DNA from 2 places in the Mycobacterium sp. NGS64 genome. Region 2 is predicted to be linked to the other one. Evidence: predicted binding sites of a transcription regulator. Region 2 holds the regulator's gene; the other holds the start of a gene.
What was found. Region 2 encodes LexA, which represses DNA repair genes until DNA is damaged. Its sites were predicted from a motif close to CGAACANNTGTTCG; they were not measured.

Region 1: the regulator LexA is predicted to act here: its motif matches at 3,700-3,713, upstream of cofD (2-phospho-L-lactate transferase).

The regions. Positions count from the first base shown of each region.
Region 1 covers NZ_JCALCI010000001.1:418,655-426,204, reverse strand. The annotation lists gene AC5Y4S_RS02140 (TobH protein) at 1-717, opposite strand, end outside; gene AC5Y4S_RS02135 (phosphomannomutase/phosphoglucomutase) at 714-2,099, opposite strand; gene AC5Y4S_RS02130 (DUF3499 domain-containing protein) at 2,203-2,652, opposite strand; gene AC5Y4S_RS02125 (metallopeptidase family protein) at 2,827-3,249, shown strand; gene AC5Y4S_RS02120 (WhiB family transcriptional regulator) at 3,263-3,601, opposite strand; gene cofD (2-phospho-L-lactate transferase) at 3,922-4,914, shown strand; gene AC5Y4S_RS02110 (coenzyme F420-0:L-glutamate ligase) at 4,911-6,275, shown strand; gene AC5Y4S_RS02105 (Eco57I restriction-modification methylase domain-containing protein) at 6,286-7,550, shown strand, end outside.
Region 2 covers NZ_JCALCI010000001.1:1,158,576-1,166,125, forward strand. The annotation lists gene AC5Y4S_RS05785 (acyl-CoA dehydrogenase family protein) at 1-417, shown strand, start outside; gene AC5Y4S_RS05790 (LGFP repeat-containing protein) at 822-2,996, shown strand; gene lexA (transcriptional repressor LexA) at 3,005-3,691, opposite strand; gene AC5Y4S_RS05800 (LysM peptidoglycan-binding domain-containing protein) at 3,993-4,487, shown strand; gene nrdR (transcriptional regulator NrdR) at 4,554-5,033, shown strand; gene AC5Y4S_RS05810 (peroxynitrite isomerase) at 5,044-5,529, shown strand; gene AC5Y4S_RS05815 (PhzF family phenazine biosynthesis protein) at 5,532-6,218, opposite strand; gene AC5Y4S_RS05820 (alpha/beta fold hydrolase) at 6,252-7,283, opposite strand; gene AC5Y4S_RS05825 (proteasome assembly chaperone family protein) at 7,330-7,550, opposite strand, start outside.

The DNA.
Region 1 (7,550 bases), 740 kb from region 2:
CACCGAACTGCCGTGCCGGGCCAGCGCCAGCGTTGCGGCGCAGTCGCCGGCCAGCACCGCCCGGCGACCGACCAGCCGCTCGGCGATGTGCTTGGCCGGGTTGGTGAACAGCTCGCGGCCGGCGCTGTTGCGCAGCGCCTCGGCGTCCAACGCGTCGGCCAGCGGCCCCAGCTCGACACCGGGTCGCGGGTCGACGGCTTGCAGCACGGCCAGGCCGGCGGCCAGGTACCGGCACAGGCCGAACTCGGCGGGTACCCGGACCCGCGGCTCGAGCACCGCGACCCGCCCCGCCGTCGAGTCGCGCAGCGGACCCTCGTAGGGCGCCGCGACGACGACGCGCGAGCCCCGGCGCACCCCGGTCGCGGCGGCGCTCACCAGCGCGGGATCGCCGGGGTCGTCGCCGGCGACGATCAGCACGTCCAGCGGGCCGACCCACGGCGGCGCCTCGCCGACGACCGTGATCGGCTGGGAGGCCGCCCCGCCCAGCGTCGCGGCCAGCAGCGCCCCGGCGGTCTCGGCGGTCCCGCGGCCGGCCACCCAGATCACGCTGCGCGCGCGGTCGTCGGTCCGCAGCGCGTCCAGCGCACCCTCGTCGGCCGCGGCGCCGATCGCGCGCACCTGCGCGCCGGCCGACGACGCCGCCCGCAGCAGGCCCTGCCGGTCGGCTTCCAGCAGGCCGTCGGTGTCTTCCAGGTCGATCGCCCGGGTGGTGCTCACGGGGCGGCCTCTTGGGCCGCGATCTGGGTGCTGATTGCGGCGACCAGCGCGTCGACGTCGTCGACGGTGCGGCCCTCCACGTTGAGCCGCAACAGCGGCTCGGTGTTGGAGCTGCGCAGGTTGAACCAGCTGCCGTCGCCCAAATCGACCGTCACCCCGTCCAGATGATCGATGGACTGAATCCGGGTGCCGAACGACTTCAGCACCGCGTCCACACAATACGACGCGTCGGCGACCTTGAAGTTGATCTCGCCGGAAGATTCGTAGCGCTGGTAGTCGGCGGTCAGCTCCGAGAGCGGCCGGTCCTGTTCGCCGAGGGCGGCCAGCACGTAGAGCGCCGCCAGCATCCCGGAGTCGGCGCCCCAGAAGTCGCGGAAGTAGTAGTGCGCGGAGTGCTCACCGCCGAAGATCGCGCCGGTGTCGGCCATCAGCGCCTTGATGTAGGAGTGGCCGACGCGCGAGCGCAGCGGTGTGCCGCCGCGTTCGGTGACCAGTTCGGGCACCGCGCGCGAGGTGATCACGTTGTGGATGATCGTGGCGCCGATCTCGCGGCCCAGCTCGCGCGCGGCCACCAGGCTGGTCACCGTCGACGGCGCAACCATGTGGCCGCGTTCGTCGACCACGAAGCACCGGTCGGCGTCGCCGTCGAAGGCGAGCCCGATATCGGCCCCGCTGTCGCGCACGAACTTCTGCAGGTCCACCAGGTTGGCGGGGTCCAGCGGGTTGGCCTCGTGATTGGGGAACGAGCCGTCGAGTTCGAAGTACAACGGCAACACGGTGATCGAGTCGATCGCGCCGAGCACCGCCGGGGCGGTGTGCCCGGCCATGCCGTTGCCGGCGTCCACGGCCACCCGCAGCGGGCGCAGCCCGGAGGTGTTCACCAGCGAACGCAGGAACGTCCCGTAGTCGGCGAGCACGTCCTGATCGGTGGCGGTGCCGGCTCGCCCGTCGTACGCCGGGACGCCGGCGATCAGTTCGTCGCTGATGACGGCCAGCCCGGTGTCGGCGCCCACCGGTTTGGCGCCGGCCCGGCACAGCTTGACGCCGTTGTAGGCCGCCGGGTTGTGGCTCGCGGTGAACATCGCGCCCGGGCAGTCGAGCAGCCCCGAGGCGAAATAGAGCTGGTCGGTGGACGCCAGGCCGATCCGCACCACGTCCAGTCCCTGGCTTTGCACCCCGTCCGCGAACGCGGCGGCCAGCGCCGGCGAACTGTCCCGCATGTCGTGGCCGATCGCCACCCGCGAAGCACCCTCGCCGCCCATCAGCCTGGCGAACGCCGCACCCAGGTCGGTGACGAGCGACTCGTCGAGCTCCTCGCCGACCAGCCCGCGCACGTCGTACGCCTTGACGACACGGTGAACGGTCGCGGCGGACCGGGACATGCGAGACTCCTGACGCTCCTGACTGTGGACTCTTGGCGCCAGCCTATCGGCCCGAGGAAAAGCTGTGGCGCGTTAGACCTGGGTGGACCGGCCTAGTCCCGGCTTAGTCCGAGGGGTCGGGCAACACCCGCAGATGCCCGCGGCGCCGACCGGAACGATGCTCGGGAGGCGCGAGCAGCCCGCTGCTCGGCGCGGTGGCATGGGCCCCGGCGTGCTGGATGTGGGGATCGGCAAACCCGTTGACCGGCGTGGCCCCGTAGGGCACGGCCGCGTCGCCCGGGCGGCCCTCACGCACCGCGTCGGCCAGGGCGACCAGGTCGTCCTCGTCGGGATGGACGGGCTCGGCAAGCAGCGGTCCGGCATGGCGCACCAGCTCCCAACCGCGGGGCGCGGTGATCCGGCCGGCATGGCCGACGCACAGGTCCCAGGAGTGCGGTTCCCGCGCGGTGGCCAACGGGCCCACCACTGCCGTCGAGTCCGAGTAGACGAACGTCAAGGTCGCCACGGCATAGTGCGGACACCCGGGCCGGCAACAGCGACGGGGAACGTTCACGACCGAAAGGCTATCGTGCGCAAACGCCACGGAAGCGCCGGACACGCGCATCCGCCGGACCCGCGATTCCCAACCGTTACCATCGGCCCGATGAGTGATTCCCGCGGCTCCCCGCAAAGCGATCGGTCGCGGCGTCGTTCGGCTTCCTACCGTGCGACGCGCCGGGGCCGGGACATGCGCGGCCCGTTGCTGCCGCCGACGGTGCCGGGGTGGCGCAGCCGGGCCGAGCGGTTCGACATGGCGGTGCTGGAGGCCTACGAACCGATCGAGCGGCGCTGGCAAGACCGGGTGTCGGAGCTCGACGTGGCGGTCGACGAAATCCCGCGCATCGCGGCCAAGGACCCGGACAGCGTGCAGTGGCCGCCCGAGGTGATCGCCGACGGGCCGATCGCGCTCGCCCGCCTGATCCCGGCCGGCGTCGACGTCCGCGGCAACTCCACGCGGGCACGAATTGTCTTGTTCCGCAAGCCGATTGAGAGACGTGCCAAGGACACGGAAGAACTTGGCGAGTTGCTGCACGAAATCCTGGTGGCCCAGGTCGCCATCTACTTGGACGTCGAGCCCTCGGTCATCGACCCCACGATCGACGACGAATGAGGTTGCGCGGGCGTCAGATGATGCCGCGCTTGAGGCGGCGGCGCTCGCGCTCCGAGAGGCCGCCCCAGATGCCGAAGCGCTCGTCATGGGCCAGGGCGTACTCGAGGCACTCGTGGCGCACCTCGCAGCCGAGGCAGATCTTCTTGGCCTCGCGGGTCGAGCCGCCCTTCTCCGGGAAGAAGGCCTCGGGATCGGTCTGCGCGCACAGCGCGCGGTCCTGCCACTGATCCGGCGTCGGCAGCGGCTCGGGCTCGGGCTCGAAAGCGACTGGGGCATCGGGAACCACAGTCAGATGCGGGCGGACGGATGCCGCCGGCAACGAGCCGATGGTGTTGTGCGGTGTGCTTGTCATGACTCCCCGAAGGTGCTCATAAGACATGCTTCGTCCGCCTCCTCAGGTTTGATTTGAGAGAGTGAGTGAGTTCCCACTGTTCTGATGTACAGACAATTCGAACATGTGATCGAATCTCGGTCTGCGACACCGGAATCGGCTGGCCAACCGGGAAATGACACTGATGTGATTAGACACTTGTTAACCTGCCCGGTCAAGCGTAATGGCGAATTTCCATATCATCTCGTGACCAAATTCCGGCGTTTCCGTTGTCTTGCGCGTTTCGGCGTGTCGATCACAGTCCCGACACGGGCAGTACTGTCGAGCCCTGTGAAGGTCAAGTGAAGGTCACCGTTCTGGTCGGTGGGGTTGGCGGCGCCCGGTTCCTGCTGGGTGTTCAACAGCTGCTCGGGCTGGGTCAGTTTTCGCAACAGGGCCAAGACGCCGACGAACACGAACTGACCGCTGTCGTCAACATCGGCGACGATGCGTGGATCCACGGGGTGCGCGTCTGTCCGGATTTGGACACCTGCATGTACACCTTAGGTGGAGGTGTCGACCCAGAGCGAGGGTGGGGTCATCGCGACGAAACCTGGCACGCCAAAGAGGAATTGGCGCGCTACGGCGTGCAGCCGGACTGGTTCGGACTCGGCGACCGCGACCTGGGCACCCATCTGGTGCGCACCCAGATGCTGAACGCGGGCTACCCGCTGTCGCAGATCACCACCGCGCTGTGCGACCGCTGGCAACCGGGCGCGCGGTTGCTGCCGGCGAGCGACGACCGCTGCGAGACGCACGTCGTCATCACCGATCCCGCCGACGACAGCCGCCGCGCCATTCACTTCCAGGAGTGGTGGGTGCGCTATCGGGCCCAGGTGCCCACGCACAGCTTCGCGTTCGTCGGCGCCGAAAAGGCCAGCGCCACAGCGGAAGCGGTGGCGGCCATCGGCGAAGCCGACGTGATCCTGCTGGCGCCGTCCAACCCTGTCGTCAGCGTCGGAGCCATCCTGGCGGTCCCCGGCATTCGCGGGGCGCTGCGCGCGGCCAAGGCCCCGGTCGTCGGCTACTCCCCGATCATCGGCGGAAAGCCGTTGCGCGGCATGGCCGATGCGTGTCTCTCGGTGATCGGGGTCGAATCCACCGCGGAGGCCGTCGGCCGGCATTTCGGGGCGCGGCGGGCCACCGGGATCCTGGATTGCTGGCTGATCCACGAGGGCGACGAGGCCGACATCGAGGGGGTGGCGGTGCGAGCGGTGCCGCTCATCATGCGCGACCCCAAGGCGACGGCCGAGATGGTCGCCGCGGGGCTGGAGCTCGCGGGCGTGACGGCGTGACCGAGCCCGTGACCGAGCACGGCACCGGCTCGGCGATCGAGATCATTCCCGTCACCGGGCTCCCCGAGTTCCGGCCCGGCGACGACCTCGCCGCCGCCGTCGCCGCGGCCGCCCCCTGGCTGCGCGACGGCGACGTCGTGGTGGTGACCAGCAAGGTGGTGTCCAAGTGCGAGGGCCGGCTGGTGCCGGCCCCGCGGGACGCCGCGGAACGCGACCGGCTGCGCCGCAAGCTGGTCGACGACGAGGCGGTGCGCGTGCTGGCGCGCAAGGGCCAGACGCTCATCACCGAAAACCGGCTCGGCCTCGTCCAGGCGGCCGCCGGGGTGGACGGCTCCAACGTCGACCACGACGAGCTGGCGCTGCTGCCGGTCGACCCCGACGCCAGCGCCGCGGCGTTGCGCGCCGCCCTGCGCGAGCGGCTCAGCGTCGGCGTCGCCGTGGTCATCACCGACACGATGGGCCGCGCCTGGCGCAACGGTCAGACCGACGCGGCCATCGGCGCGGCGGGTCTTCGTGTGCTGCACAGCTATTCGGGGGCCGTCGACCGGCACGGCAACGAGCTGCTCGTCACCGAGATCGCCATCGCCGACGAGGTCGCGGCCGCCGCCGATCTGGTCAAGGGCAAGCTCACCGCGATGCCGGTGGCCGTGGTGCGCGGCCTGCCGGTGACCGACGATGGCTCCACCGCGCGGCAGCTGCTGCGGCCCGGCGAGGAGGACCTGTTCTGGCTCGGCACCGCCGAAGCCCTCGACCTGGGCCGCCGCCAGGCCCAGCTGCTGCGCCGGTCGGTGCGCCGGTTCAGCGCCGAGCCGGTGCCACCCGAGCTGATCGAGGCCGCCGTCGCCGAGGCGCTCACCGCGCCGGCCCCGCACCACACCCGGCCCGTCCGGTTCGTGTGGCTGCGCACCCCGGGCACCCGGACCCTGCTGCTGGACCGCATGAAGGACAAGTGGCGCGCGGACCTGGCCGGCGACGGCCGGCCCGCCGACTCGGTCGAGCGGCGGGTGGCGCGCGGCCAGATCCTCTACGACGCGCCGGAGGTCGTCATCCCGTTTCTGGTCCCCGAGGGCGCCCACGCCTACCCCGACGCCGCCCGCACCGCCGCCGAGCGCACCATGTTCACGGTCGCGGTCGGGGCGGCCGTGCAGGCGCTGCTGGTCGCGCTGGCGGTGCGGGGGGTCGGCAGCTGCTGGATCGGGTCGACGATCTTCGCCGCCGACCTGGTCCGCGCCGAGCTGGAGCTCCCGGCCGACTGGGAGCCGTTGGGCGCCATCGCGATCGGCTACGCCTCCGAGGCCGCCGGGGTACCGCCCGGGCCGCGCGCCGCGCCGGACCCCGGGGATTTGCTGCTCCGCAAGTAATACTGGGCCCATGCATTTCGCGGGCAAGCCGGCGGCGTCGGCCGACAAGGTCCGCGGCGGCTACTACACCCCCGCCCCCGTCGCGCGGTTCCTGGCCCGCTGGGTCCGCGAGGCCGGCCCGCGGATCGTCGAACCGTCCTGCGGCGACGGCGCGATCCTGCGCGAGCTGGCCGCGCTGGGCGCCCGGGTGCGCGGGGTGGAGCTCATCGCCGACGAGGCGGCCAAGGCGCGGCGGTTCGCGCCCGTCGACGCCGAGAGCCTATTCACCTGGCTGGCCGGTGTTGAGGCGAGCGCGTGGGACGGCGTCGCCGGCAACCCGCCCTACATCCGCTTCGGCAACTGGGCGTCCGACGAGCGCGACCCGGCACTGGAGCTGATGCGCCGGGAGGGGCTGCGGCCCAGCCGGCTGATCAACGCGTGGGTCCCGTTCGTCGTCGCCGCCACGGTCCTGGTGCGCGACGGGGGACGGGTGGGCCTGGTGCTGCCCGCCGAGCTGCTGCAGGTCGGCTACGCCGCGCAGCTGCGTGAGTTTCTGCTCGGCCGGTTTTCCGAGATCACGTTGGTGACGTTCGAGCGGTTGGTGTTCGACGGCGTCCTGCAGGAGGTCGTCTTGTTCTGCGGCGTTGCCGGGCCGGGCCCGGCGCGCATGCGCACGGTCCACCTCGCCGACGCCGCCGCGCTGGCGCACGCCGATCTCGACACCGACTGGGCGCCCGCGCTGCTGCACGAAAACGAGAAGTGGACCAAGTACTTCCTGGACCCCGCCGCGATCGAGCTGCTGCGAGCGCTCAAGGCGTCGTCGGCCATGACCCGGCTCGGGTCGCTCGCCGACGTGGACGTCGGGATCGTGACGGGCCGCAACAGCTTCTTCACCTTCACCGACGAGCGGGCCCGCGAACTGGCGCTGACGCCGCACTGCGTCCCGCTCGTCTCGCGTAGCGCGCAGTTGACCGGGCTGGTATACGACACCGATTGCCGCGCAAGCGATCTCGCCGCCGGACACCGGACCTGGCTGCTCGACGCGCCGCCCGAGCCGGCCGATGCCGCCCTGCTCGCGCACGTGCGGGCCGGCGAGGCCGCGGGCGTGCACCGCGGCTACAAGTGCTCGATCCGCACGCCCTGGTGGACCACCCCGTCGCTGTGGATGCCCGACCTTTTCCTGCTGCGCCAGATTCACCGGGCGCCACGGCTGACCGTCAACGCCGCGGCCGCGACGAGCACCGACACCGTGCACCGGGTCCGGCTCGCGCCCGGCGTCGACGCGACCACGCTGGC
Region 2 (7,550 bases):
GAGCGGATCAACATCGCGGTCATGGCGGCCGCGGCGATGGAAGGCGTGCTGGAGCAGACGCTGCAATACACCAAGGAGCGCAAGGCCTTTGGCAAGCCCATCGGCAGCTTCCAGAACAGCCGATTCCTGCTCGCCGAGCTGGCGACCGAGGCCACCGTGGTGCGCATCATGGTCGACGAGTTCGTCCGCTTGCACCTGGACGGGAAGCTGACGGCCGAGCAGGCCGCGATGGCCAAGTGGTATGCCACCGAGAAGCAGGTGCACCTGATCGACCGCTGCCTGCAGCTGCACGGCGGCTATGGCTACATGCGCGAATACCCCGTCGCCCGAGCCTATCTGGACGCGCGGGTGCAAACGATCTACGGCGGAACGACCGAGATCATGAAGGAGATCATCGGCCGCAGCCTGGGCGTCTGAGCAATGTGGTTGCCGCGCAAGGACACCAGGCGCGGCCGTTCAACGGCCCCCAATGATGAAAGGCCCAATTGGTCTATTGGCCCCCTAGATTGACGGCCAGCTAATGGCTTCACGTACCGTCGGCACATGCGTTTCTCGTATACCGAGTGCCTCGTGGCACATCGGCAAACGGGCGATCGGGGCGCCGGAAGCCGTGGTTGGTCGCGGTTCGGGCATGCTCCGGCATCATTTCGACATCGGCGCGGTCTCCGTTTTCGCAATTTTTGTGATTTGACTTCGCATTTCTCCCCGGCAAGGGCAAAGTTATGCGAGCCCGGCGATATCACGGTTCGTAACGGGTCTGCGGGTGCGGCATGGCCAGGTATACGGGCCTGGGAGGCTTGGTGAACGGGCAGAGAGGTCGAATGCACAGGCTGATCGGGCGCGCGCTGGTCGGCATGGCGACCGCGGTGATGGCGGCCGCGCTGCTGGCCCCCGCCGCTTCGGCGTCCCCGATCGGCGATGCGGAGGCCGCCATGATGGCCGCCTGGGAGAAGGCCGGCGGCGACACGTCACCGCTCGGCGCCCGCAAGGGCGACGTGTATCCCGCCGGCGACGGGTTCGCGCTGGACTTCGACGGCGGCAAGATGTTTTACACCACCGACACCGGCGCCAAGTTCGTCTACGGCCCGATCCTGGACAAATACGAGTCGCTTGGCGGCCCCGCCGGCAGCGATCTCGGCTTCCCCACCATCAACGAGGTGCCCGGCCTGGCCGGACCCGACAGCCGCGTGGCCACCTTCTCGGCCAGCGACAAGCCGGTGATCTTCTGGACCTCCGACCACGGCGCGTTCGTGGTGCGCGGCGCGCTGAACGCCGCCTGGGACAAGCTCGGCAGCTCGGGTGGCGTGCTCGGCGCGCCCGTCGGCGACGAAACCTACGCCGGCGAGGTCACCTCCCAGAAGTTCAGCGGCGGCGAGATCTCCTGGAACAGGAAAACCAAGGAGTTCACCACCAACCCGGCGACGCTGGCCGACCAGCTCAAGGGCCTGCAGGTAGCCATCGATCCGAACGCGGCCATCAACATGGCCTGGCGCGCGGCCGGCGGCGCCGGCGGCCCGTTGGGCGCCAAGCAGGGCGGGTCGTACCCCATCGGCGGCGACGGGGTCGTGCAGAACTTCGCGAACGGGAAGGTGTTCTTCAGCCCGGCCACCGGGGCCAACGCCCTCGAGACCAACATCCTCGCCAAGTACGAGTCGCTGGGCGGCCCGGCCGGCAGCGACCTCGGTTTCCCCACCGCCAACGAGGCCGACGGCGGCATCGGCCCGGCCAGCCGGATCGCCACGTTCGCCGCGGCCGACAAGCCGGTCATCTTCTGGACCTCCGACCACGGCGCGTTCGTCGTGCGCGGCGCGATGAAGGCCGCGTGGGACAAGCTGCGCGGTCCGAGCGGCAAGCTGGGCGCCCCGGTCGGCGACCAGGCCGTGGACGGCGACGTGGTGTCGCAGCAGTTCACCGGCGGCAAGATCTCCTGGAACCGGGCGAAGAACTCGTTCAGCACCGACCCGTCCAACCTGGCTCCGTTGCTGTCCGGCCTGCAGGTGTCCGGGCAGAACCAGCCGAGCACCGCGGCGATGCCCTCGCACGCCAAGAAGTTCACCTGGCAATGGTGGTGGCTGCTGGCCGCGATCCCGATCCTGCTGCTGATCCTGCTCGCGGTGCTGCTGGCGTTCACCTGGCGCCGCCGCCGGCGTCGGCGTGGCGCCGGCGACACCGGAGCCTACGAGCCCGAGCGCGACCTGGCCGCCGCCGGCTACGACGCCCCGGGCAACGGCCACTGGGGCCACGACGACGCGGAGGCGGCCACCGACTACGCCCCGTTCGGCCTGGAGCAGCCGGAGCATCAGCTTTCCGACGATGCCGGGCCGGCGCAGCGAGTCAGTTGGACCCGCGGGGCCGACGCCAGGGCCGCCGACGAGGACGAAGACCCCGACGCGGTGGACACCGATTCCATCCCCCTCGCCTCGGGCGCGACGCTGGCGGACGCCGGCTATGACGACGTCCCCGAGGCGGAGGCCGGATACCCCGAAGTCGCCGCCGAGGACGTCGACTACACGGGCACCGAATACCTGCCCGGCTACGATGAGGACGAGTACGCCGATCCCGGCTACCCGGACGTGGCGGTTCCGCGCACCCCGCGGGAGGCCGCCTACGTCGGCGAGGTGCCGGTTGCCGAGGAACCGGACGCCGACTATCCGGAGCCGGAACCCCCGGAGGGCGCCGCCGAGGCCGCGGCCGCCGCGGGGGCGCTAGGAGCGACGGAGCCCCGAACCGGGCGCCACGCGGCCACGGACGAGGAAGACGTGCCGGAATCGGCCGCCGATGTGACCAACGCCGCCCCGGTCGCCGGTGGGCGCCCGACGATCCACCTGCCGCTGGAGGATCCCTACCAGGCGCCCGACGGCTACCCGATCAAGGCCAGCGCCCGCTTCGGCCTGTACTACACCCCGGGCAGCGAGCTCTACCACGACACGCTGGCCGAAATCTGGTTGGCCAGTGAGGAAGTCGCGCAGGCCAACGGCTTCATCAAGGCCGACTGAGCCGGCCGCTACACCTTGCGGATCACGGTGACGACCTTGCCGAGCACGGTCGCGTCGTTGCCCGGTATGGGGTCGAACGCCGGGTTGTGCGGCATCAGCCACACCTGACCGCCCGCGCGCTTGAACGTTTTGACGGTGGCCTCGCCGTCGATCATGGCGGCGACGATATCGCCGTTGTCGGCGACGTGCTGCTGGCGCACCACCACCCAGTCGCCGTCGCAGATCGCCGCCTCGACCATCGAGTCGCCCACGACCTTGAGCAGGAACAGGGTGCCCTCGCCGACCAGCTCGCGAGGCAGCGGGAAGACGTCCTCGACGGCCTCCTCGGCCAGGATCGGTCCGCCGGCGGCGATGCGCCCGAGCACCGGCACGTAGCTGGGTTCCGGAAGCGCGTCCGAGCCGGCGACGTCGGTGACGGGCGCAGCCTCGGTGGTCTCCTCGCTGCCGCGGACGTCCACGGCCCGCGGCCGGTTCGGGTCGCGGCGCAGGTAGCCCTTGCGCTCCAGGGTGCGCAGCTGGTGGGCCACCGACGACGTCGATGTCAGGCCGACGGCGTCGCCGATTTCCCTGATGCTCGGCGGATAGCCGCGGGTGGTGACCGACTCGCGGATGACGTTCAGGATGGTGCGCTGCCGTTCGGTCAGCGACGAATCGACGGATGAGCTGATCGAGGGAGTGTCGTTGCTGTCGCTCATGGGTTGAATGTAGCGGGAGGACGACCAAGAATCAAACATGTGTTCGATGGCGTGTCGCCGGGGCCCAAAGACCCTTGGGCGGCGGGCGTCAAGACCCTATAGCTGCTGAATCACATGTGTGTAACTTTTGCGGAGATCGGGTACCTGTGCTGCATGTCAGAGGTCGCGCTTCCGGATTTGTCGGTGGTGCGGTCTAGCGTTTTGCTTGCTCGACACGCTTCGCTCAAATGTTCGGACATCGAACATACGAGCGATATAGTCGAACACACGAGCGAGAACAACCTGACCGGAGGAACGCAAGATGACAATCACCTACACCGTCTCGCCGCGTACCAGCAGCGTTCGGCGCCCGGTCAACGGGCCGGTGCCGGGGCTTTACCCCAGGCGGGACGGGCTGACCGGCTCACGTCGGCCCGGCCCGTCCAGGCCGGCCGGCGCGCCGCTGCGCTACCACGGCACCGGCGTCGCGATGTCCGTCGCCCCGCATCGCAGGCGTCCCGTCACGCTGGCCACGACGCTGGGGCTGGCGTTGGTCGCCGGGGTCATCACCCTGTGGCTGGGGCTGGTCGCCAACGTCGGGCAGGCGGTCAACGGCGACTCCGGGGGATCGGCCGCCGCCGTGCCGGATCGGCTGGCCGTCGTGCGGGTTGAGCCCGGCGAGTCCCTGCAGGACGTCGCCCACCGGGTGGCGCCGGACGCGCCGGCCCGCCAGGTTGCCGATCGGATCCGCGAGCTCAACGACCTGAACTCGCCGGCGCTGGCCGCCGGCCAGACGCTGATCGCGCCGGTCGGCTGACACCGGCGTCGCGGTACGCTCGGGGTGTTCTGCGGCCCCGCAGGTGAGCACGGCGAAGGAGCGGTCATGCACTGTCCGTTCTGCCGCCATCCGGATTCCCGGGTGATCGACTCGCGCGAAACCGATGAAGGCCAGGCGATTCGGCGCCGACGCTCCTGCCCCGAATGCGGGCGGCGCTTCACCACCGTCGAAACCGCCGTGCTGGCCGTGGTCAAACGCAGCGGCGTCACCGAACCCTTCAGCAGGGAGAAGGTCATCAGCGGCGTGCGGCGGGCCTGCCAGGGCCGCCAGGTCGACGACGACGCGCTGAACCTGCTTGCCCAGCAAGTCGAAGACACCGTTCGCGCGGCCGGGTCGCCCGAGGTGCCCAGCCACGAGGTCGGCCTGGCCATCCTCGGCCCGCTGCGCGACCTCGACGAGGTGGCTTACCTGCGGTTCGCCTCGGTGTACCGGTCGTTTTCCTCCGCCGAGGACTTCGAGCGCGAGATCGAGGCGCTGCGCGCGCACCGCAACGCGCCGACGGATCCGGAGCCGGCCACTCGCTAGGCTGGCGTCCATGCCGCCCGACCTGCATCCCGATCTGGAGGCGCTGGCACCCCTGCTGGGGACCTGGTCCGGCCGCGGCTCGGGCTTCTACCCGACGATCCAGCCGTTCGAATATCTCGAGGAAGTCGTCTTCTCCCACGTCGGCAAGCCGTTCTTGGCCTACGGGCAAAAGACCAAGGCGGTGGCCGACGGCAGGCCCCTACACGGCGAAACGGGGTATTTTCGCGTGCCCCGGCCGGGCAGCGTGGAGCTGATCGTCGCCCACCCGAACGGCATCACCGAGATCGAAACCGGGACCTACGCCGTGACCGACGGCCTCATCGAGGTGGAGCTGTCGAGCACGGCGATCGGGCTGGCGCCGAGCGCCAAAGAGGTTACCGCCCTTGGCCGTTCGCTGCGCATCGACGGCGACGAGCTGTCCTACACGCTGCGCATGGGCGGCGTGGGGCAGCCCCTGCAGGACCACCTCGTGGCCGTCCTGCACCGGCAGGGCTGACCTCAGCCGACCCGTCGGACACCGTCGTTGACGACGCGCCCGGCCACCCCGACCCAGCCCTCAGCGTTCCACGCGGTTTCGATGAACGAGCCCTTGCCCTGGGTGATGCGCAGGTCGCGGCTGAGGTAGTCGGTGAGCCGCATCGCCGCCGAGCCGGTCGCCTCGTCCTCCGGCACCCCGAGGTTCGCGAAAAACCCGCGGGTGCGCAGAGTCCCGGCGTCCCGGTCGACCCAGGCCCACAGGTAGTGCGCGGTGTCGTCCGGGAAGTCGGCCGGGTCGGCGGCGAGAACGTCGTCGGCCGAATCGAATTCGTGGATGGCCACTTCCGGTGCCCACTCCGAGCGGGCGCTGACGCCGGTCAGGTCGCCCTGATAGCTCACCTGCACGAGGCCGGCCCCCACGTGCAGCGTCTTGATCGGCGTACCGTTGTCGCGCAGCCACCACGACGCGCCGACGGTCGGGTGCCCGGCGAACGGAAGTTCGACGCGCGGGGTGTAAATCCTCGCGTGCGCGGTGGCCGAGCCGGCGGCCGGAAGATCGATGAAAACCGTTTCGGCGTAGCCCAATTGGGTCGCCAGCCGCTGCCGGTCCGGGGGCGGTACCGCGGCGGCGTCAACCACACCGAGGCGATTACCGAAATTGCCGTCCGTGTCGGTGAAAACCCGTAACACCGTGACGTCGATGCCCATGACCCGACTGTACGGCGCGGGTCAACGTGTTTATCAGGTGGCGCTGCGCTCGTCGGAGCCCATGGCGTTCAGGACGGCGACGCGGGTGTCGGCCGGGCCCGTGACCGCCTTCTCGCCACCCCCGCTGCGCAGCAGCGCGCGGAGGGCGGCCTGGTCGTATTCGGCGGGCGCGGTGCTGTCGATGAAGCGCTGGACGACGTCGATGAAGCGGGCCGGGTCGTCGTGGAAGGGGAAGTGGCCCGAACCCTCGAAGATCTCGAGACGCGAGCCGGGCATCGCGGCGTGCGCCATCCAGGCGTGCCGGACCGGAACCACCACATCCTTGGTGCCCCAGACGATCTGCACGGGGATGGCCTCCGTCAAATAACATCGGTCCAGCATCGTCACGATCTGCCCCCGCCAGTCCACGACCGCCCGCAGCGTGCGGCTGAACGCCGCCGACGCCGTCGGCTCCGGCAGGTCGTCGAGGATGCGCAGCACGTTGGGCAGGTCGTGGCCCAGCGCGGTCGACCCGATCGCCAGCCCGGCCAGCTTCCCCGCCAGCTGAACCGCCGGCAGCACGAGGGGCAGCCGCAGCAGCGCCAGCGCCTCGCTGCCCAACGGCAACGAGGCCAGCCGGAAGACGACGTTGACGTCCTTGGTGACGCCGCCCGCGGCGACCAGGATCAGCCGGTCGACCAAATGCGGGAACTGGTAGGCGAATTGCATGGCCACGCCGCCGCCCAGCGAGTGGCCGATGATGGTCACCCGTTCGATGTCGAGGACGGACAGCAGGTCGCGCATGCCGTTCGCGTAGGCGGCCGCCGAGTAATCGGCGCGCGGCTTGTCGGATTTCCCGTGGCCCAGCAGGTCGGGGGCGATGACGGTGAACCGCTGGGCGAGCTTGGCCTGCACGGCATTCCAGGTGGTGGAGTTGTCGCCGATGCCGTGGAGCAGCAGAATCGCCGGCCCGGAACCGGCGATGCGGAAGGCCCGCCGGTAGCCGTGAATGGTGCGGAACTCGAGCGTGGGCGCCGTGACTTCACGCACTGGGCGAAGGTTGCTCTTGCGCTTCCGCTCGGTCATCTCCGCCAACCTTGGTGTCGGCCCGGGCTATGGGCGTTTTGAGTCCTCACGCCTGGTCGTCGTCGTTCTTCTTCTCTGCCTGTTGGGCAAGGAATCGCTCGAACTCTGCGCCAAGCTCGTCGCCGCTGGGGAGATCCTCGTCGTGAGTTAGTAACGACCTGTTCTCCTGAGCGTCGATGAAGGCATCGTACTGGCGCTCGAGCGCGGCCACCACTTGAGCCACCTCCGCGCTCGCCTGCACCTGCTCGTCGATCTTGGCGCGAATCT